3 regions of the Paenibacillus sp. ISL-20 genome follow, and region 3 is predicted to be linked to each of the others. Evidence: riboswitches for the same ligand, from Rfam matches in the RefSeq annotation. Region 3 holds a riboswitch; each other region holds the start of a gene.
What was found. A riboswitch is a leader RNA that binds a small molecule or an ion and turns the genes downstream of it on or off. The one in region 3 is predicted to bind cyclic di-GMP.
Positions count from the first base shown of each region.

Region 1: another riboswitch for cyclic di-GMP. It lies ahead of J7E85_RS32875 (isopeptide-forming domain-containing fimbrial protein); the one in region 3 lies ahead of J7E85_RS17365 (transglutaminase-like domain-containing protein).
Region 2: another riboswitch for cyclic di-GMP. It lies ahead of J7E85_RS08480 (S-layer homology domain-containing protein); the one in region 3 lies ahead of J7E85_RS17365 (transglutaminase-like domain-containing protein).

Region 1 covers NZ_JAGGRD010000077.1:4,001-11,053, forward strand. Annotated here, with positions in the region: gene J7E85_RS32870 (hybrid sensor histidine kinase/response regulator) at 1-1,739, shown strand, start outside; cyclic di-GMP riboswitch class I at 1,991-2,082, shown strand; gene J7E85_RS32875 (isopeptide-forming domain-containing fimbrial protein) at 2,336-6,004, shown strand; gene J7E85_RS32880 (response regulator) at 6,135-7,053, opposite strand, start outside.
Region 2 covers NZ_JAGGRD010000013.1:5,183-12,235, forward strand. Annotated here, with positions in the region: gene J7E85_RS08460 (DoxX family protein) at 910-1,257, opposite strand; gene J7E85_RS08465 (RrF2 family transcriptional regulator) at 1,434-1,880, opposite strand; gene J7E85_RS08470 (hypothetical protein) at 3,134-3,403, shown strand; gene J7E85_RS08475 (hypothetical protein) at 3,520-3,669, shown strand; cyclic di-GMP riboswitch class I at 4,408-4,506, shown strand; gene J7E85_RS08480 (S-layer homology domain-containing protein) at 4,802-7,053, shown strand, end outside.
Region 3 covers NZ_JAGGRD010000027.1:9,919-16,971, forward strand. Annotated here, with positions in the region: gene J7E85_RS17350 (ABC transporter substrate-binding protein) at 56-1,552, opposite strand; gene J7E85_RS17355 (carbohydrate ABC transporter permease) at 1,644-2,573, opposite strand; gene J7E85_RS17360 (ABC transporter permease) at 2,586-3,542, opposite strand; cyclic di-GMP riboswitch class I at 3,722-3,808, shown strand; cyclic di-GMP riboswitch class I at 3,866-3,954, shown strand; gene J7E85_RS17365 (transglutaminase-like domain-containing protein) at 3,966-4,766, shown strand; gene J7E85_RS17370 (collagen binding domain-containing protein) at 5,050-7,053, shown strand, end outside.

The sequences.
Region 1 (7,053 bases), on a different contig from region 3:
AAGGACATTTGTTACAGGATCGAAGTGTCAAGGAGCTCGAAACGGTACTCTCTGTAGGACGTCGGCTAACACTTATATTAAATGATTTGATTGATGTGATGAGTCTGCGGGAAGGCAACCCACGTTTACAGAAAAAAGTCATATCGATTCAGCCGATCATAACGGGAGTCATTGATATGCTGCAATTTAACGCGGAAGTGAAGTCTGTCAACATTGTAAATCAGGTTCCTGAGGATTTTCCTCCCGTCATAGCGGATGAGAACCGGCTGATTCAAATTGTTTTCAATTTACTTCATAATGCCGTGAAGTATACGAATGAAGGGGTCATTTCGATTCAGGCTTTGGCAGAGGACGGAAGCGCGTATATTGTTATTGCTGATACCGGGATCGGCATGGATGAGGACATGCTGAAACGCTTATTCCTTCCGTACGAGCAAGCCAGCGCCAGCGAGACGATGATTGAAGGCGGATTTGGGTTGGGCTTAAGTATAAGCAAGCAACTTATTGAACTTCATCGAGGTACGTTAGAGGTGTCCTCTGTTTTAGGAGAAGGCTCGAAGTTTACATTTTCGTTAAAGCTAGCGGATCTGAATGCAGAGGATGAGGGGGAGATTTCCAACTCATTCGACCCAATAACATTACAAGCAAAGTCGACTCAGGAAACAGCCTCAGCCGTTCTGGAAAAAGAGGACATCCCGCCAGTGGCAAAACAAACAACCTTTATTGCAATGAATCGTGATCGTCCGCTCTTATTGATTGTGGATGATGATCCTGTCAATCTGCAAGTGCTCGAAGCCATACTACCGCCTGACGATTATGATGTAACGATGGCTACGAGCGGTAAAGAAGCATTGGCTATGCTGGACACGAAGGAATGGGATCTGGTCATCTCCGATATTATGATGCCGCAGATGTCGGGTTATGAGCTGACAAGAAGAATTCGAGAGCGGTATACACTTACCGAGCTCCCTGTGTTGCTCCTTACCGCAAGAAGCCAGCCGAAAGATATCCAAAGTGGTTTTTTAGCAGGAGCCAACGATTATGTGACAAAGCCAGTGGAAGCATTAGAAATCAGATCGCGGATTGAGGCGCTAACGACGATTAAACAAACGGTTCGGGACCAATTGCGATTAGAGGCTGCATGGCTGCAAGCGCAAATCCAACCTCATTTCTTATTCAATGCATTAAGTGCCGTAACCGCTTTAAGCGACATTAATTTGGATAAGATGCGTCATTTGCTTGATGAGTTCAGCAATTTTTTGCGGTTTAAATTTAGGTTCCAAGATACGGATGGACTTGTTTCGATCCAAGAGGAGTTAAGTCTAGTGCGCTCGTATCTATATATTGAGAAGGTCCGGTTTGAAGAGCGGCTGCAGGTCGTTTGGGAGGTAGATGACTGCGAAGAGTTAGAAGTCCCTTTCCTTTCGATCCAGCCTTTAGTTGAAAATGCGATAAGACATGGCATTATGAAGCGTACTCGCGGAGGGGAAATACATATTCGAATTTCTGTCCATGACACGCATACAGAGATAACGGTTCAAGACAATGGGATCGGAATGGATGAAGTTCAATTGCAGCGGATATTGGAAAGAAAAGCAGACCGTAGCTCGGGAGTCGGCCTGATCAATACGGATCAGCGCTTAAAGAGGCACTTCGGAACAGGACTCCATATCAAAAGCACGTTGGGTAAAGGGACAAAGGTAACTTTTTATGTGCGCAGCGAGACGAAGTACATGTAATTTTATGAAGGGGACTATTTTATCTTGTGCCCTCTTTTTATTAAGCCATTAGTCCCAATTTCAAAAATGGAAAGAGGTTCTTTATATCTGATTGACTTCCATCCCGGAGAATAAATTCAGGTCAAAAAGTGACTCAGTGCTCATTCCGAGTCGACGTGTAAAGGGTTATGTTCAGGCCGTAAGGATTATAGACACAAATAGGAATGAAACGTATAGTAAAATTATACATTTTATCGCTAATTTAATACATCGTACGACAATAGCAAACCCACCGAAAGGTGGTGACGCAAAGCTACAGGGGCTAATGTGTGAAGGATAAACACAAGGCTAGCCAGCTGCCGAATACGACGGAAGCCTCCGTCCATTTTTTCTATTCATGTAAATTTGAGACGAAGGTTTTTTTGTTTTTTAAGGTATGAAAGATTGTTATATACCTGATTTGGTAGCTTTGTCAGTTTCCAATTACAGGGGGAATGCATATTTTTTTAAAATAGAAATGGGTTAAAGATAAGAAGATGGACCTTGCGACTTAATCGATGGTTAACGAGATTTGTGCAATTAACGGAAATAATCCGGAAGCATAAGGGGGAAAAACAGTGACGAAAAGGCTTCATTACATAATAACATGCTTAATGGTAGCGCTGCTGATTTCCAGCGGTATACTACCTTCCATGACCCGTACTGCAGCAGCAGCGGAAGGAGATATGTATTCAAGTCAAGTACTTGCGTATCCCTTTAATGGAAAAAATGAGATTACATTATTCGATAAAATTGGCTTCTATCATCTTCAAGCTATTGGCGGTAGTAACGTATATGGCTATGATGTCTCAAATGATCCCAAAATAAAGGGCAGATACATTGATGCAGATAATGATCCATTAACTTACAGCAGCAGCTCAATGGAATATGTACCTAATGGGGAAGTTCAAACGGCATTCCTTTATATTTCTCCTAATAATATCAAAAGTTCAACAGACACCGAGTTAGGAACCTTTATCCAAGGACCAAAGGGCGGAAGGTTCTTTATGGATCAAAGCATTAATGGTGTATATGATATTACAGACTTTGTTAAAAAAGAAGGCGCCGGACATTACTGGGGGAAAAACTTGGAGCTGAGAAATCCGTTGCAGCTTCCTTGGGGCGCCGATGCTTTAGCCAATTGGGATATCGTATTGGTCGAAAAAAATGAGAATTTACCACCAATGATTACAAAATTAAATTATTATAATGGCATTGTTCCTGCTCCCAATAAAAGCTTCACAGCCACTTTATCCGATCAGCCTATGCTCACAAAGCAAGCGGGTAGTTTAAAGGGGAGTATGGTTGTTGGTGTATACGGTGGAAATCGAACGATCATCAATGACCAATATAAAATGACTGCCTTTAAAGATAACCAAGTCCTTAATGACTCGTATGTGAGTGATAGTACTAGAGAAGAATTTAACTTTTGGAATGGAAGCATCACAAAAAACGGACAAAATGTAAGTACAAGAAATCCGGATCGAACGCCAGCTAACACGGATATATATAACTATGATTTTAACGGTTCACCGTTTTTTCCAGCAGGGTTAGATCGTGTAGATCATACGTTTACCGCAGAACCTATAAATTCTAATAGCACTAGCACCGATGCGTACCTTCCGCATTTTTGGGGAGTAGCATTAGAAGTCATTCCTCCTGAATTAGTCATTAACAAGAGTGTAAAAAACAAAGAAGACAAGCCCTATTATGAAGTCGGTGACACGGTTGTATACTCGATTGTTGCGAAAAATACAGTCGATGGGACCGTAGCGAAGAATGTAACCATCGAAGATGAAATACCTGAAGGATTAGAACTTATCGATGGAACCTTACACGCAAGTCATCAAGCAGTTCCTGAGTATAATAACGGGAAAATTACGGTGAACTTCGGTCATGTATCTGATACTGACGAGCGCAAGGTTACGTTTGAAGCGAAAATTTTAGATAGTCAAGCTGGTAAAACGATTAAGAATGTCGCCAATGTAAAAAGTGGTGGCTTAGATCCAGTAACGGCAGAAACGGACTTCACCGTTAATAAGAATCCATTGTTAGAGTCGGGCAAGACGGTAAGCATTGAGGAAAAGGCACCAGGCAACTTGGACGCGCAGCATGCCGAAGTGGGAGATACGCTGCTGTATACCATTCAGACCCGAAACACGATCACAGATAGCACGGTGAATAATCTCAAAATCTCTGATGTAGTTCCTGCAGAACTGAGATATGTACCGGGTAGTTTAACCGTAGATGGAGTATCTGTTACGGATGCCGAAGGAGACGACAGCGGTTATTATGCATCAAGCCGAGTTGTCGGCGAGTTTGGCAACGTCTCGGATATGAACTGGCATACGGTTCAATTTAAAGCGATCGTAGAACCAGGACAAGCGGGTAAGGATATTATCAATATCGCGACCGCAGACGGCGACAATGTCGATACACCGGACAGGCCGCGAGCAGAAGTGGAAGTATACCCGCGGAATCCGTATATTGAATCGGAGAAATTTGCAGCTAATACGAATGTAACCAAGGCCACGTATGAAGTCGGGGATACCATCTCCTATACGATTCGTGTGAGAGGTGTGGTCAACGATACGTATCTGGAAAATCTGACGATTACCGATACGCTGCCGGCAGGGCTGGAATACGTTCCGGGCAGCTTAAAGGTAGATGGTTTGCCTGTCACCGATGAGAAAGACAACGACGCTGGTTATTCTGTAACTGGGGAAGTATACGGATCATTTGGCGATGTTAAGGATCTGAACTGGCATACGCTGGAGTTCCAGGCTGTGATTCAAGCGGGACAAGGCGGTCAGACAATCCAAAATACGGCGCTAGTGGATGGTGACAATATTGATCAGCCAGGCACACCGACGGAAAAAGTTGTCGTTGAGCCAGAACCGCCGATAGACCCACCAGTAGAACCGCCGGTGGAGCCGCCAGTGGAACCACCAGTAGACCCACCAGTAGACCCAGAACCACCTGTCGATCCACCTGTTAATCCGCCAGTCGATCCTGTCGATCCGGGTAACGGTGGTGGAGGCGGTTCAGGTGAAGTTCCGCGCTCTCCGGTAATTGAATCCGAGAAAGCTGCACAGGATCTAAATGGAGGCAATATTGAAGTCGGAGATACGATCGAGTATACGATTCGAGCCCGCAACACGGTTTCCGGCAGCCAGGTAACCAACATGGTGATCTCGGATGAACTGCCGCAAGAACTGGAGTACGTAACAGGTACATTGAAAGTGAACGGCGTCTCGGTAACGGATAACGCCGACGGTGACAGAGGCGAATACGCGAACGGTAACGTAAAAGGAAGATTTGGAACCGTAACGGATACGGCTTGGCATACGCTGGTGTTCCAGGCGAAGGTTGTCAAGGGAGAGCATAGCGACATCATTAAGAATGTTGGTGTAGTCAATGGAGACAACCTGAATGTCCCAAGTCGCCCGAGTGAAGAGATCACGATTAATGACCCGATTTCTGTCGATCCGGCGCCTGTCTTGGAATCCGGAAAAGAAGTGAAGGACCTTAATGGCGGTACGATTCAAGTCGGGGACGTGATCGAGTATACGATCCGGACGCGCAATACCAGACAGAATGATGTTGTAAGAAATCTGAAGATTTCGGACGAGCTGCCGAATGAGCTGAAATATGTGGCAGGCAGCTTGAAAGTGGACAGCCAATCCGTAACGGATGCCCAGGATGGCGATAAAGGCTCCTATGTCGACGGGAAAGTCAGCGGACAGTTCGGCAACATTACGGATACCGCATGGCATACCATCGTATTCCGGGCTGAAGTGATAGCAGGGCAAACCGGCCAGACGATCCGTAACGTAGGTGAAGTAACCGGGGATAACTTGGTCGAACCGTATCATCCATATGAAGACATCATCATTGGTGGTGGAAGCGGAAGTAATCCAGGTGTCCCAGGAGATACGAACGATGGATCCTCTTCCGATAAGCCGAACAATCCAGGCGGGGGTGATTCGGATTCCAAGTCTCCAGACTCCAACCAATCCGGAGGATCCAATGGTTCGGATGACACGGATGTAGCTGGTGAATCAGATGGATCTGGCCAATCCGGCCAATCCGGTACTTCGAATGACGCTGTGAACGCAGAGTCCGGGGACAGAAAAGGCACAGGTAACAAGTTGCCGGATACAGCTACGAATATGTACAACTATGTAGTGGCTGGATGCATCATGCTGCTTGCAGGATTATTCTTGCTAAGAAGAAAAAAAGCATAAAGAGAAAGAGTTGAAACCAACAACCCCTAAGTAATCTAGGGGTTGTTGTTACTTGAATAAATACGAAGGGACCGGAGGAAATCCGGTCCCTTTTAGTGTTGTATATTGAATTAATCGCTGCTTCCAGCACCTATACGATATTCTCGGATCGCGCCATTTGTATTGCTTCTTCTCGGTTGTTGACGCCTAGCTTGGAGTAGAGAATCGAGCAGTAATTGCGGATCGTTCCCTCCGATAAAAATAGCTTGGCGGCGATCGATTTGTAGCGCAGTCCGCCCGATAGATTCTCCAGAATCTCCATCTCGCGTTTCGTAAGCCCGTACGGGTAGTTGTCCTGACTTGAGCCGATTCTTTCCAACTGCTCACGTTGTCGCTTCATCTCTTCGAAGACTTGCGCGGCGACGGATTGGTCGATCCAGGTTCCTCCATTATAAATAAGTTTCAAGGCTTCCTTCATTTCCCGCGGATGAATCGACTTCAGGATGTAGCCTTCCGCCCCGCGCTCCAATGCAGTTGCTGCCTGCAAGGAATCCTCAAACGTTGTCATGAGCACAACCTTCATATTAGGCCATCGCTGTTTCATCTCAAGCAAAGCTTCAAGCCCGCCCATTCCCTGCATTCGAATATCCATTAGCACGATATCCGGTTGAGACCGTTCACAATGCTCCAATGCTTCCCGCCCGTTCCCAGCCTTACCCACGACGATAAATTCAGCATGCTGTTCCAAATTATGCTTTAAGCTGTCCGTGATGATCGCCTGGTCATCAACGATCAGCAGACGGATCATGTCATGTACAGGCTCTGTCTGCAGCGGAATATTACATATGACGATAGTTCCTTGCCCAGACCCGGAATGGACGGACAGCGTGCCGTTAAATAGTTCAAGGCGTTCCTTCATCCCATGGAGCCCAAATCCGAATTGGATGTTTTCCATTCCAATGCCGTTATCTTCGATTTGTAACCGAAGCTGCTGACTATCGAAATGCAGCTGAACGGTTATCACGCTCGCCTGGCCGTGCCGAACGGCGTTGGTTAGAGACTCTTGAAGG
Region 2 (7,053 bases), on a different contig from region 3:
GAAATGTCGATAAGCCAGAACCACCAACACCTTCTCTGGTTGTTGGCAGTTCTGGTTTTTCTGGATTCATTAATGATTAAGGTCTTCACAACCTCGCGTTATCCCTAGATCCCATATTCCCCTTTGGACACCTGCCGATCGCATGAAATCACCGGAGGGGAGTGATAGTTAACTTACCTACTTCCAAGCCGCCGAGTATATGCATTTTATGTAAGTTTGAATCATAGCCGTTGGATCGGGTAAGAGGTTGGAAATCATGCGCCGCGGCAGCTCCTTTCGTATTTTTCGCCGATAGGCCCGTTAAGCTGAACCTTACCACAAGTAACGGCGAAAAATTTTCTTGGGGAAATGTCTGAGCGGTGTTGAAAGTTATGTGAATTTTGACTCTCTAAGTGCACTGGTTTTAGTTGGACTCTTTGAAAATTCTAAGTAGAATGCTTCAAGGGCCCTAAGTCGTTCATTCGTAAAATTAGCTGTGGACGCAGGGGGTAGAAACATGGTTGAAATAGATGATAAAGGGCAATTTTCAGTTATTGGAACGGCTCATATCGTGATGGTATAGACCTTGGCAAGCTTTTGCCGAGAAACGGCAAAAACCCCTTGCCACCGCTGGGGTGGAAGGGGCTAATCCTAACGTCTCCAGCGAAATGATCGGTTCATGCTCGCCATCCGCTATGATAGGGTTAGGGTTGATTCCTTTACAGCGTTACTCGCCCTGTTCGACATCCCCCATACTGAACCTGATTTAAGCACAGTTAACCGCATACCGGGATTCTGATGCGAGTCGGTAGGCTCTGGTGATACTGAACTCTGTACGAGCGCAGTATATCGCGGAACTATGCGTATGTTAGGCACAACTTAGATAGATGTAACGCTTGCGGCTTAAACACCTTAAATGCCGATGTGTGATTAAACAATCCAATTGAGTACAGGTATCACCAAGGCCAAGACCAGAAAATATACGGGCAGCATCACTTCATTGGCATGGCTTTTCGCACGAATTTGGGTAACAAGAGCACCCAGCATGATGACCGCTATCCACAAACCAGCCAGCGTGCCCGCCATTTGCGACCAAATGCCAATCAGCATCCCGATCCCGCCGAGAATTTCCGCAATACCGACTAGAATGCGAAATCCATCCGAATAGCCGTATTGTTTGAATGATTCGACCGGCTCTTTGGCCCCAAACTTCATAAATCCGACGATCACATAGCCAATGCCCAAAATAATCTCAAGTATAATCGATACGATGTGCAACTGTTTCACCTCCTTACTGAACTTGATTTAAGCACAGTTAACCTCATACTAGGGATTCTGATGCGAGTCGTCGTTAAACTCTGTTGATACTGAACCCTGTATGAGCACAGTATATCACAAACTATGCTCATGTTAGGCACAGTATATCATAAAACTATGCTCATGTTAAGCACAGTTTATACTTCGTTTTTAAAAACTTCTGCCGCAATGCGCTCAATCGTATACTGCTTGAAAACGTGAAGCGTACTCTCTTCCACTTGAGAAGACAATTCCTGAAAAAGGCTTCTTACTGACGCCCCGCGTTCGCAGTCGAGCGTGGAATCGACCATCCCACTTCCCAAAGGATTGTGCATTTGCAAAGCCCGGTAAACGTCTGCCACTGTAATCGAGCTTGCAGGTTTGGCCAGCAAGTAGCCGCCATCTCTGCCTTCCCTAGCCTCGACAAGATTTGCACGAACCAGTTGACCTATCACCCGGCGCATAAACGTCGTTCCAGACTTCATCATATTCGCAATTTCTTTACTTGAACGCACGTTATCTGACATCGAAAGTAAGACAAGTCCTTGTATGGCCAAACCGAATGCCGACGGAGTGACCGTGTGGTTTTTTTTGTTCAGATGCATGGCAATTCACCTCAAATCTATTATGTGCAATGTTTACACAGTTTACAAGATGTCCGATCTCGCTATTTAGGGCGACTCAAGGAAAACCTCTGGCCGAAGGAGGACAAGGGTTCAGTCCGCGCGACAGCGAAAGCGTAGGGGGCACGCATTGAAACTCCATGCACGAGGAGAAAAAACTTGCCGTTACAGCACGGAGACCCGTATCATAAGTGACGGCGAAAAATTGGTTTGTCATACATTCACCCTGTTGTTTGAGAGCTGTATTGATTGATAATAAGATTTATTGATGCAAAAGTGGTCTAACAGACTTATCACATCGAAGACTGGACATGTGGGTGCCCTACTCTAGGTTGGAAGGGGAGTCAAGGAGTGTTTCCTAAGTTTTAATACACCAACGAGCGTAAGTTGAGGTCATAGCTCACTCAAACTTGAATATTCAATGATCGTAAGTCGGGCTAATCACCTCTTATTAATTGTTTATTTAAATCAATATATAGTGGCGAACAAAGGCGAACATTAACTCGACAAGCACAATATATTGATTTATTATGAATTTGGAAATGATGTCTAATTCGAAATGAGGTGATCAACTCATGGCAGCCAAAGGTCAAAACAAAGTATCTGGTGACAAGATGTCTAGTCTTGCCTCTAAAGTACTGCAAAGCCCTAAGTACAGTAATACCACTAAGTCCTTAGCTGCATCTGTCCTGTCACAGTCCAAAAAGGGTAAGAACTAATTGGCGAAGCTTACGATTTCTTAAACAAGATACGATCATTCCCTATGAATGGAGTGGACATGAGACATCATGTATGTCCTCTTATAGGAGCCGCTAACTATATGAGGTTAGTGGTTTTTGTTTTAAGAAATGCACAGTATGATCTCCGTAAATAAATTGACAGTTGGCGGTGACAAACAACCGTTAGACAGGGGGAGATTGCATTAGATGCGGTAAATAAAAAAACAAGCGTAAGTGGTGGCACACTCCGCTTGTTTTCGGCAATCCAATGGTGAGAAGTAGCATTCTCACCTAAAAAGAAGGTATCGGTGTAGTGCGAGCTACACACTACATATGTATAACTGAGGAACCTATACTTATATGTATACGTCATTCGCGACGGATATCCTTCTTATTTTCAAAAATATTGAAAGAAGGATGAACTTGTTATGACAATTGAACTGGAATCAAAAGTATCTTCTTTATTAGAGGGTATCGCATCGCGACTGGGTGATTGAGCCAGGAGTAAGACGTGAAATGGATTATAAGGTTGTAGGGGCAAAACAGAAAGAAAACTGGATTAGATTGGAACTGAATTCGACTGACGGAAGTCATATAACGACATTCATTTTCAAAGACAGTTCACGAAAGTCATTTACTGAAGTTTTAGATATGCGGGATTATCAAATTAAAGGGGATTCGGAAGCTGATAAGCAACTTGACAATGTACTGGAATTGCTAGAGGATGATTCCGTATTTAAAATGGATTGGAAATTCATTGATAATCATAAATCACCGCCTAAATAAAATTTATTCCTTTACCTTAAAAGGTCTTTAAACGATTGTGTTGCCTCAGCTTTGAATTTACTTTCTTGTAGTTAATGTTTGTTCAAGGTTGGCTTAATACAGAACGGAGGGACTACATGGATAAAAAGGACTCGGAAATTATGGTCAGGCTTGCAAAGAAAGGGAAACATATCTCAAAAATTTGGGCTGAGGATTTCCCGGTATATGATTATTGGGACATTTATTTTGAAGTCTACGGCAGGAGAACGGAGTTCGGTCGGAGTTAAAAGAATGATAACATCAAGGTTGAACAAGCTTACTGAAGCTGATGACAAGCCGGATCGTATCAATATTATCGAGGAATTAAATGAACTTGTATACCATTTATATAGTCGATATAAGTCCAGTCAACAGAGGGCCATTATTAATCAATAGAGCTATCAAGCCCCTTCTGTACATAGCAGAAGGGGCTTGATTTTGGCCTAAAACAGGCCTCCATAAATACCTGTACCGTACCATAAGTGACGGCGAAAACATCAATAATTTAGGTAACAGCATTCACCAGCTCCATTAAGGGTTGGTGATTTTTTATTTGCATGAAATATTGAAGATGCCTTTTGTAACAAAAATGAATTATAGAGATATGACTTCTAGCAGTTAGATTGCAGGCATGCGTGCGTATTAATCAATAGGACTAGAGATGGATGGGAATTCTTGCGCGGATTGATCTACCGAGAGATAGAAGTATTCAATCAATAATCGTATAGGCATTAAGACCTAATCGATGAGTTTGAATAGATCCGTTAAGTTGGGCCGTATCCATTGTGTTCCCCAGGGATTTGAAGGGTTATTACTTCGATGCCTCCAGTAGTATTTATATGGGTGCTGCTGATTTTAGTCATAAATATCCCGATTCGACAAATAGATACAAAATACTACAAAGATGAGTCTGTAGAGCCTAACTTATAAACCTTTTATAATATACTTTTAGTTTAATATTTAAATTCTTCAAATGGATACAAGCTCGTACGACAAGGCAAACCTATTGAAAAATGGGGACGCAAAGCTAAAGGGGCTAACGGATTTGCTGAACATGCAAATGCTATTGCCAGCCAGCTGCCGAATACGACGGAAGAGCCTCCGTCTATTAGCGTATGCCCGCTTTTGGATGGAGGTTTTTTTGTGATCTTAAAAAGAGGAGGGCTGTTTTTTACCGTGAGGGTGTCCGTCTGTTTTGAATGGCGAGACGTCCGCATAACAAATTGGATTTGATAGTTATCGGCGATTACAATGCCAAGATGCCCTGTATTTGGACATGGTGGAATGGCAGAACCGCAGAACCGCAGAACCGCAGATCATTTTGCTTCGATGTAGCTCAACAGAAAGAATTTGCCTTTCGTCAGGAGGAAAGAACAAAAGATGAAATTAAAAAATCAAAGAAGGTTATCTCTTCTAATGACAATCGTTGTGGTATTGACGATGTTACCTTTTTATCCGTTAGAAGCAAGAGCAGCAACCACACCAACACTTAATCTTGGTAATCCTGTTAGTGTAACCGAAGCAACTTATCAACTGCCCAATGCCGCATTTGAAAGCACAGGCGTCATAAATGGTGCGGGCGGATACTTTACTGTGACTGTAAATAGCGGCTCCATTGCCGTTGGGACTGTTGCAAGCGGAATTACCGAGTTGACTGATGGTATCAAAATTAGTGGTATTGTTACTGACCAGTCTACACCTACCAATAGAGTGTTCAATTTTTCAAGTAATACGACGTACGAAGACATTCAAGCTGTTATTCGAAATATGAAGTTTACACAAGATCCTGGGAAAACGCAGAGTGTTACCGTAAATGTAACGCCAGGAGCGCCGTTGACCGATGGAAAAACCTCGGTACGTATCTACGATGGACGCTATTTTGTATATGTGGCCAGACAGAGCACTATGCAATTCAAAGATGCTGTGACGACTGCAACGAATAATAGTGGACATCTTGTAGAGCCGACTGAAGGTAATCCTGAAGAAATGTTTGCGATTGCCAATATGTTTAAGGAATTTAAGAGCCCTTTTCGAGATAGCTGGAACCTTTTAAGTTTTATAGGGGCTACTAAATCTACAGAACGAACTAATTGGAGCACTATTCCTTTCAATTCTAACTGGACAAAGTATGTATCAAACGGTCAGCCTACAAATCTGGAGAACACAAAGGAATATGTTGCAAATGGAAATCTAATTCATCTTACGCTATTACTAGACACCACGAATAACAAAGTAGGTTACTTAGCCGTAGACAATACACACGGTGGTACCAGCAATTTTAAGGATCCGGGAGTTATTGTCGAATATAATCCCGGTGTCATTAGTAACATCATCACTACTACACAAGATATCCAACTCCCAGTGATGGGCGGCAGTGTAACGATCGACGGTACAGCCAAGGTGGGCGAGACGTTGACCGCGAACGTAACGGGAATCACATATACCCCGAATACGACAGACAATGTGCCGACCTTCCAGTGGTACCGTAATGGCGTTGCTATACCGAATGCAACCGGCTTAAGTTATACGCTAACGGCTGACGATGTTGGGGCGGCCATTACCGTAAGGATCACCGCCGATGGCATACATGCGTCAGGCAGCGTGACGAGCAAGGCGGTGGTTACGGATATCGATAAAACGCAACTGCAAGCTACGGTCGATAAGATAACAGGTGAGAACTTGCAGCCAGCGGACTATACTCCGTTAAGTTGGCAGGCACTGCAGGATGCATTGACAGAGGCTGATCGCATTCTGCAAGATCCGAATGCCACGCAGATAGAGATCGACCAGGCGAATGAGAACTTGAAGAATGCCTACGAAAATCTCGTAACCATTGACGCTATTCTGGACAAGCTTGACCTCCGAGTTGCCAATTCGACTAATCACGAGGAGATTGAGCTATCTCCGCCATTTAACGGTAATAAGTATCTAAATTACAAGGCTTCCGTAACGGATGATGTTTACAGCGTTGCTGTTGCCCTTGAACTGCTGAATTCCGGAAGCACGGCCAAATTGAGCTTTAATGGCAGCGAAGTTCCCGATCCTTCCGATTGGAATGACCTGCAACTTCATGCAGGCCTTAATGTCATTCAAGTGGAAGTGACGATCGGAAACAGAACGAATATCTATACCGTTGAGATTGTAAAAACCGATAAAACGGCACTTCAATCGAAAGTAGACAAGATCGGAACACTAAATTCGACCGACTATACTCAAGAGAGCTGGGACAAGCTTCAGGAGGCTCTGAAAGAAGCTAACAACGTACTGAATGATCCGAAAGCAACCCAAGAAGAAGTGAATAAAGCCCTTGAAGCATTAGAGAAAGCCCAGGAAGGACTGGTCCCAGCGGAGGCTCCTGGAAACAATGGCGGCGGAGAAACAACGTCACCGGGTACCGGTTCAGGGACTAACTCTGGAACGGTTTCGACTCCAAACACGAATTCCTCCGGCGTTACCACTACGGTAAACGGTAAAGATTCTTCATTCGCGACCAGCACCACCAAAACGGACGGAGAAGGAAACCATACGACGGTACAAGTCGATTCGGGCAAGCTGTCCAATATTCTGGCTCAGGGTGATGGACAAAAACTTGCCATTCGCGTTCCTGTCGGTGGAGACACCAAGGTACAGGG
Region 3 (7,053 bases):
AAGGAAAAAGCACCCCTTAAGAGAGCCTCATTAAGGGATGCGCTTGAATGTAATCTTACTTGAAGTAATTGTTGATTTGCTCTTGGGCAGCTTGCATAATCGTGTCCATGCCGGCTGATTTTAATTCAGCCGTAATCTTCGGCACCATTTTCTCCGGATCGGATGCGCCCGTGATCAGCTCATATTTGTATTTATCCCATACCGCTTGGCAATTTGCCACTTCGGTCTGAAGATCGGTGATGTCCAGCGCAAAGCCTAGGATCGTAGAGGAGGTCGCTGCATCGTTCAGCTTTTTAACCTGTTCCCATTGATCTTCGGGAGCGCCTTTGGTCACTGCTAAATTAAAGAATGTGCCTTGTGTGTAGGCAGCCAGCGGCCAAGTATCGGATGTACGCTCAATCACCTTTTCGCCATCGACATTGTTGTAGTCTACGCCTATCTCGCCGAATGCCAGCATATTGCGAAGTTTGGGATCCGTGTTCACTAATTCAAGATATTTCAAAGCTTCCTTCTGATATTTCGAATTTGCCGAAATCGCATTGAGCGAGCCTTGGATTGTACTGGTAGTATAGATAGGACCATAATGCTGAACCATATTATACTTTTCAACGGCGTCATTGATTTGCCAGCTGACCTCGGCTCCCGGGAATGCCTGGGCTGCAAAGAACGGTCTGCCTTTGTCGTTCTCCGTTTTCGTCGGAGCATCCGGGTTGATGATACCATCCTGATACCACTGGTGCAGGAGCTTCAGATTAGCCATGACATCCGGCTGCTCGAGAACAGAGACCACCGTGCGTGCTGCATCGTCCGCTTTCACGCCGATAGGAGGGAAGCCTAGCGTTAAATCGTCATATTCGTTAAAGAAACCGTTCAAGCCTTCGCCTTGCGTCATTGGCAGCGGATAGAAGCTTTTGCCTTCGCCAGCCTTCATTTCATGGAGAGGTTTATCCAGATCCTGCAGCGTTTTGATATTATTCATGTCAATGCCGTACTTTTGCACATACTTATCATCGAATACCCAGTACTGCGTTAGCGCTGAATCTTTGTACGTCGGAACGGAATAATATTTGCCGCCGATTTTTGTGCCTTCCCATACTTTTTCGGGAATCAGTTTGTACAAGTCGGGCGTTTCGCTCTGAACCAGATCCGTAATATCGGCAAATGCGCCCATAGCTACTTGCTTGCTGTATTTACCGCTGTTCGTGAACATGATGTCAAAGGGTTCGCCGGTATTCACGATGGTGTTCATTTTGGTATCCCATTCGCCCCAGCTGGCTACCTTGATGTCAACCTTCACGCCAATCTTCTCGGCCGTATAGGCATTCATGGCATCAACCGCTTTGCTGAAATTGTTCGGCACTTGGCCCCCGATGGTCCACCAGGTCAATGTCGGAATATCCTTACTTGTTTCGGTGTTGTCCTTCGGTGTGTCTGTTGTCGCTTTAGATCCATCCGTCGCAGCTGGAGACTTCGAGCCGCCGCAGGCTGCTAAAACGGTCAACATGAGTGCCAGTACGCACAGTGTAGAGATGAACTTAAAAGCTCTCTTCATTCCAAATTCCCCCTTATTGAAGTTAAATCGCTTAAGAGTTGTACAGTGTGATCTATCATAAACCAAGGTTTTTTCTTGGCTTATTTCGTCTTTAGCCTTTCACGGCGCCGACCGTCAATCCGGAAATAAAATACTTCTGGAAGAAAGGGTAGGCGAATGCTACCGGCAGCACGATGAGAATGGCGACAGCCATACGGGCTGATTCCTTCGGCATCGTTGCAACGAGCATGGCGTAACTCACGCCCATACTTGCTGCATTCTTCGCGAGTGCGTCTACATTACTCATTAAGCTGTTGAGCAGTGCTTGCAGGGAATACAGATTCTGGTTGTCGATATAGAGCATCGATTGGAACCAGTCATTCCAGTAAGCAAAGCAGAGAAACAGTCCAATGGTTGCGATGACCGGCAGCGAGATCGGCAGGATGATGGAGAAGAAGATTCGCAGCTGGCTCGCGCCATCGATTTCGGCAGATTCGATCAGTCCATCGGGAATCGTGCTCTTGAAGAAGGTTTTACATATAATTACGTTGAACGATGAAACGGCTAGCGGCAGTATTAGTGCCCAGATGCTATCCTTAAGTCCTAATAAATTGGTATTAATGAAGTAGCTGGACACCAAGCCGCCATTGAATACCATGGGGATGAATACCACCCAGGTCAGAAAGCCCCTCAGCTTGTAGTTTGGGCGAGAGAGCACATAACCCATGGAGGCGGTAAGCAATACGCCGAGCACGGTACCAACCACGGTAACGAGGGCGGACACGCCGAGCGATCGCAGAATCATCGTTCCCTGCTTGACGATATAGACGTAAGCCTCAGCCGATAAAGCAACCGGAAGTAGGTGATATCCGGTCTCACGGATGGACTCCTCACTGGAGAAGGAAATGGACAGAACAACAACTACAGGTATGACGCAGAGCAGAGCCAAGATGATAAATATCAGGTTGAAGAACAGGTTGACGGCTTTGTTTGTACGGTTAAACTTCTCAAGGCCTGTCTCGTAAGTGGTTTTCGGTGTCATCGTCTTGCCTCCTTACATCATCGCGCTATCCGGATCGATTCTGCGAACAATCCAGTTAGCGATCAGAATCGTTGCGCATCCCAGAACAGACTGTACGAATGCGGCTGCGGATGCCATCCCTACGGTGGCGGTTTTCAGTTGCTTATACACCATGACATCGATGGTGGTTGCCACGTTGAACAGCGAATTGGAATCTCGCGTGACCTGATAGAACAAGCCGAAATCAGTGTAAAATATCCGCCCGACGGCCAGTATGAACATCATGACGATCACCAGCTTGAGCATGGGCAGTGTAATAAATCTCGTCTGCTGCCAAATCGAAGCGCCATCAATAACAGCTGCTTCATAATAGGTGCTGTCAATGCTTGTGATAGTTGCCAAATAAATGACCATACCATAGCCCAGGCCCTTCCAGACATTCAAGAGAATCAAGAACAATGGCCAATATTTCGGCTCCATATACCAGTTAATAGGATCGCTGCCCATATTGACGAGCATTTGATTGACAATCCCTTTATCGAAACTTAAGAATGCCCAGCCTACCGCAGATACGACCACCCAGGATAGGAAATAGGGGAGGAACATCATCGTCTGATAGACCTTGCTCGCTTTGCGGCTGTGGAGGAGTCCGATCATAATCGCGAATAGCACGGGCAGAACGATTCCTAGCACGATAAACACAATGTTGTAGCCAATGGTGTTGCGAATAATGATCCAAGCGTCATTCGATTTGAACAAGAATTCGAAGTTTTTGAGGCCTACCCATGGACTGTTAAACACATTGCTCAAAAAGCCGCCGCTTATCTTGAAATTTTTGAAGGCGATAATGATCCCAAACATCGGTAAGAAACTAAACAGGAGGTACCAAATCGTGGTCGGCAGCGCCAAGAGGGTAAGTTCCGTATCCTGCTTGTGCCAACGTATTCGTAAGCGCTTTCGTTTAACTTTTGATTGGGCTGTAGAGCTCATGTCTGTCACTCCTTACGGTGTTATCTCGCTTGTCGTGCACCTGGTAGTTTCATTGTATAAGAGGAAGATTCGTCGCTTCCAGATAACAAACTTGATACTATAGTCAACAAACGTTAGATTCGAAAGATTTTTATTGATGGAAATTGAGATATTTGATATGATGTATTCACAAAAGCTACTCACGATAACGGCAAACTTGTCGAAAGGCAAGGACGCAAAGCTACAGGGTCTTCTTGACGAAACGTCAATGACAGCCAGCTACCGAATGAAAACGCTTTTTTTGTTTTTTTGGACAAACATCCATTGAATCCTGTGGAACTCTAATACGATAATGGCAAACTTGTCGAAAGACTAGGACGCAAAGCTACAGGGCCTTCTTGACGAAATGTCAAATGGCAGCCTGGCCACCGAAGGGGAGTTAGCATGCGCAACGCAGTGTTCGCGATTGTAGGACTTTTTGCGTTATTGATATGGGCTCCGGTTGTACAAGCTGCACCATCTGAAGATTGGCTGGGCTTGGAGGAACTGGATCGTGGGGCAATCGTCATTCAATATGACGTGAAAGCAGGCACCAAGACAAAGCTCATGATCGGAAAAGGTCAGGACCAATATACATATGGGCTTTCGCCAGCCAAGCAGCAGGAAGTTTTTCCACTGCAGATGGGCAACGGAGATTACACGATTTCCGTGCTGGAACAAGTTAGCGGCAGCAAATACAAGATCGTTCAGGAAGCGGCAGTTAAGCTTCAACTGACAAACGGCAGCAAAGTGTTTTTGAATTCTGTACAAAATATCGATTGGAGCGAAGAGGACAAGGCTGCTCAGCTTGCGAAAAAGCTAACCCGTTCGGCTCACTCCGACAAGGAAAAAGTACAGGCTGTCTACGAATATATCGTCGGGACGGTCCGGTACGACAATGCTCTTGCATCCAGCAAGCTGACGGATTACCTTCCCGATATCAACCGCACGATCGCTGGACAGAAAGGGATGTGTTATGATTACGCCTCCCTGTTCGCTTCCATGCTCCGAAGCCTCGATATTCCGGCAAAGCTTGTCATGGGAACCTCGGAATACGTCGATGTGTACCACGCCTGGAATGAAGTATATTTGAATGGGCAGTGGGTAACCATTGACACAACCGTCGATGCGAGCTGGAAAAGCAAAGGGACCGAGTACAAAATGATTAAAGATGCTTCCAGCTATTCTGCATCCAAATACTACTAATAAATGTGCAATAAAACTAAGCTTTGGACGAATAAGTCCAAGGCTTATTTCGGTTGTATAGAAAATGTAGAGTTTTGGCCGATATAATGCAGGAAGCCCGCTGGGTTCTGAAGGGAAATACAGACACCAATGAATCGTGCGCCCATAACAGGTCTTGGAGATGATGGCTCGGGAAGTCCATTATCGGCATGCATTTTGATAGAAGCATGGGACGAATTAACGCACGGAAAGTAAGATCGGAACCGAATATTACGAGGGTAATGCTGAGATTGAGGGAGAGATTATGAAGAAAAAAGTAAGTGGAATCGTTGTGGCGCTGCTGCTTCTGTTTCAAACACTATTGGGCACATTCGCTTTGACAGCGAATGCGGCGGGTAGCGAGCAGGAATCAGCAGTTACTATGCAGGAATTAGAGACTGGCGTGCAAGAATTAGAAGTTAGTGAACAAAAAACAGTGACGGATGACGTATATAACACGCCAGCACCAGTAGCCGACATGGAGGGGATACTAACCAAAGTCGTATTAACCGATATGAACGGTACCGTGGTTGATGCGGTATATAATCCGGACAGCAGCCTGGACATCGGCGCAGCCGTTAATCTCAGCTACGAATGGGAGCTTCCGAACGGGCACGGCTACAAGAATGGGGATACATACACATTCGAGCTGCCGACGCAGTTTGAGATTTTTACGGATATTGATGCACCACTCCTTACCGGTCAAGGCGAAGTTGGCCGATTTACGGTTGATCGGAACGGGAAAGTTGTGATGACCTTCAACGATTACGTGGAGAACCATTCCAACATCAGCGGCAAGCTGGAAATTCGCACAGAGTTTAAGAAGGAAGTCCTTAAAGGAAGCACAGAAATCATTATTGCTATTCCGATAAAGGGTGGGGTTCAGACCATCATCGTGAACCTAAAGCCGCAAGGCGGAAAGCTGATCGAGAAGCAAGGGAAAGCGATTGGCAAAGACCGGATCGATTGGACGGTCCAGATCAACAAATCTCTGGACAAAATCAAGCACGCGGTCATCACCGATGAAATGCCTGAAGGCTTGGAGCTCATCGCGGATTCCGTAGAGGTTCACAACCTGCAGGTTAACGGTGACGGCTCAGCAGTTCTTGGTGATCAGCTGGATGCTGGCAAGTATACCGTCCAAACGGGCGGCGGCAAACTGGAGCTTGCATTCCAGGATGAGACGATCAGCAAAGCCTACGAAATTCGTTTCTCGACGAAGCTTATCGGTCAACAGTCCCGGTTTGAGAACACCGCTGTCCTGTCTGGCGACGGGATGGAAAATGCCCAATCGACGGCTACCGTAACGGTAGATCGCGGCCAATTCTTGAATAAATCGTATCGCCAGGATAAGGATACCGGAATCATCACTTGGACGGTGAAATACAATTTCAACGAGAAGAAGATTCCGAGTGCTCAAGCTATTATTACGGATGAATTTAGTGAGAATCATACCTGGATAGCCGATTCGCTGAAGGTGTATAACGGGAATTCGGCCAATGCCCAAGACCTGGTTTCAGAGGATGAATATAAAGCTGAAGCGAAAGGTATGAACGGATTCGAGCTTCAATTCAAGCAGGATATCGATTCGCCTTATACGATCGTTTACCAGACGATGCCGGTCGATCGCTTGAGCTCCGAAGGGCAGGAGGTCAAGAACAAAGTCGTATCGGGTGAAGCGTCCAAGGAAGTAACTGCTCCGGGCTATGGAAGCCGTGCTCTGGTCAAAGGAACCTCGAACATCGATTTCGCCAACAAAAAGGCAAAGTGGAAGATCACGGTCAATGGTGATAAAAAGCCGGACGGCACCAAATACAGCATGGAGAAGGTAGTCATCACGGATACGTTCCCGCAAGACGGACTCGAATTCGTTCCGGATTCAGTGACCGTAAAAGCGGACGGGAAAGTCGTTCCAGAGAGCGAATACACGGTGAAGTACGATAATGTACGCGAAGGCTTTGTAATCGAATTCTCTAAGATTGACACCACCTATACGATTGAATATGAAACGAAGTTTAACATCAGCTGGCTGAAGGATCGCAAACGGGACTTTTTGAACAGAGCTTCGATGACATGGATCGAGGAAGGCAAGACCAAAGGACCGATTGAGCGAGATGCGAGCTTCTCCGCTGACGATTATACGAAAAATAACGGCGGCAAAGACGGCAGCTATAATCCTGTCAGCAAAGAAATTACGTGGAACATCAAGATGAATTATAATCTCGATTCGCTTAAAGAAGCGATCGTAACCGATGTTCTGAAGCAGGAG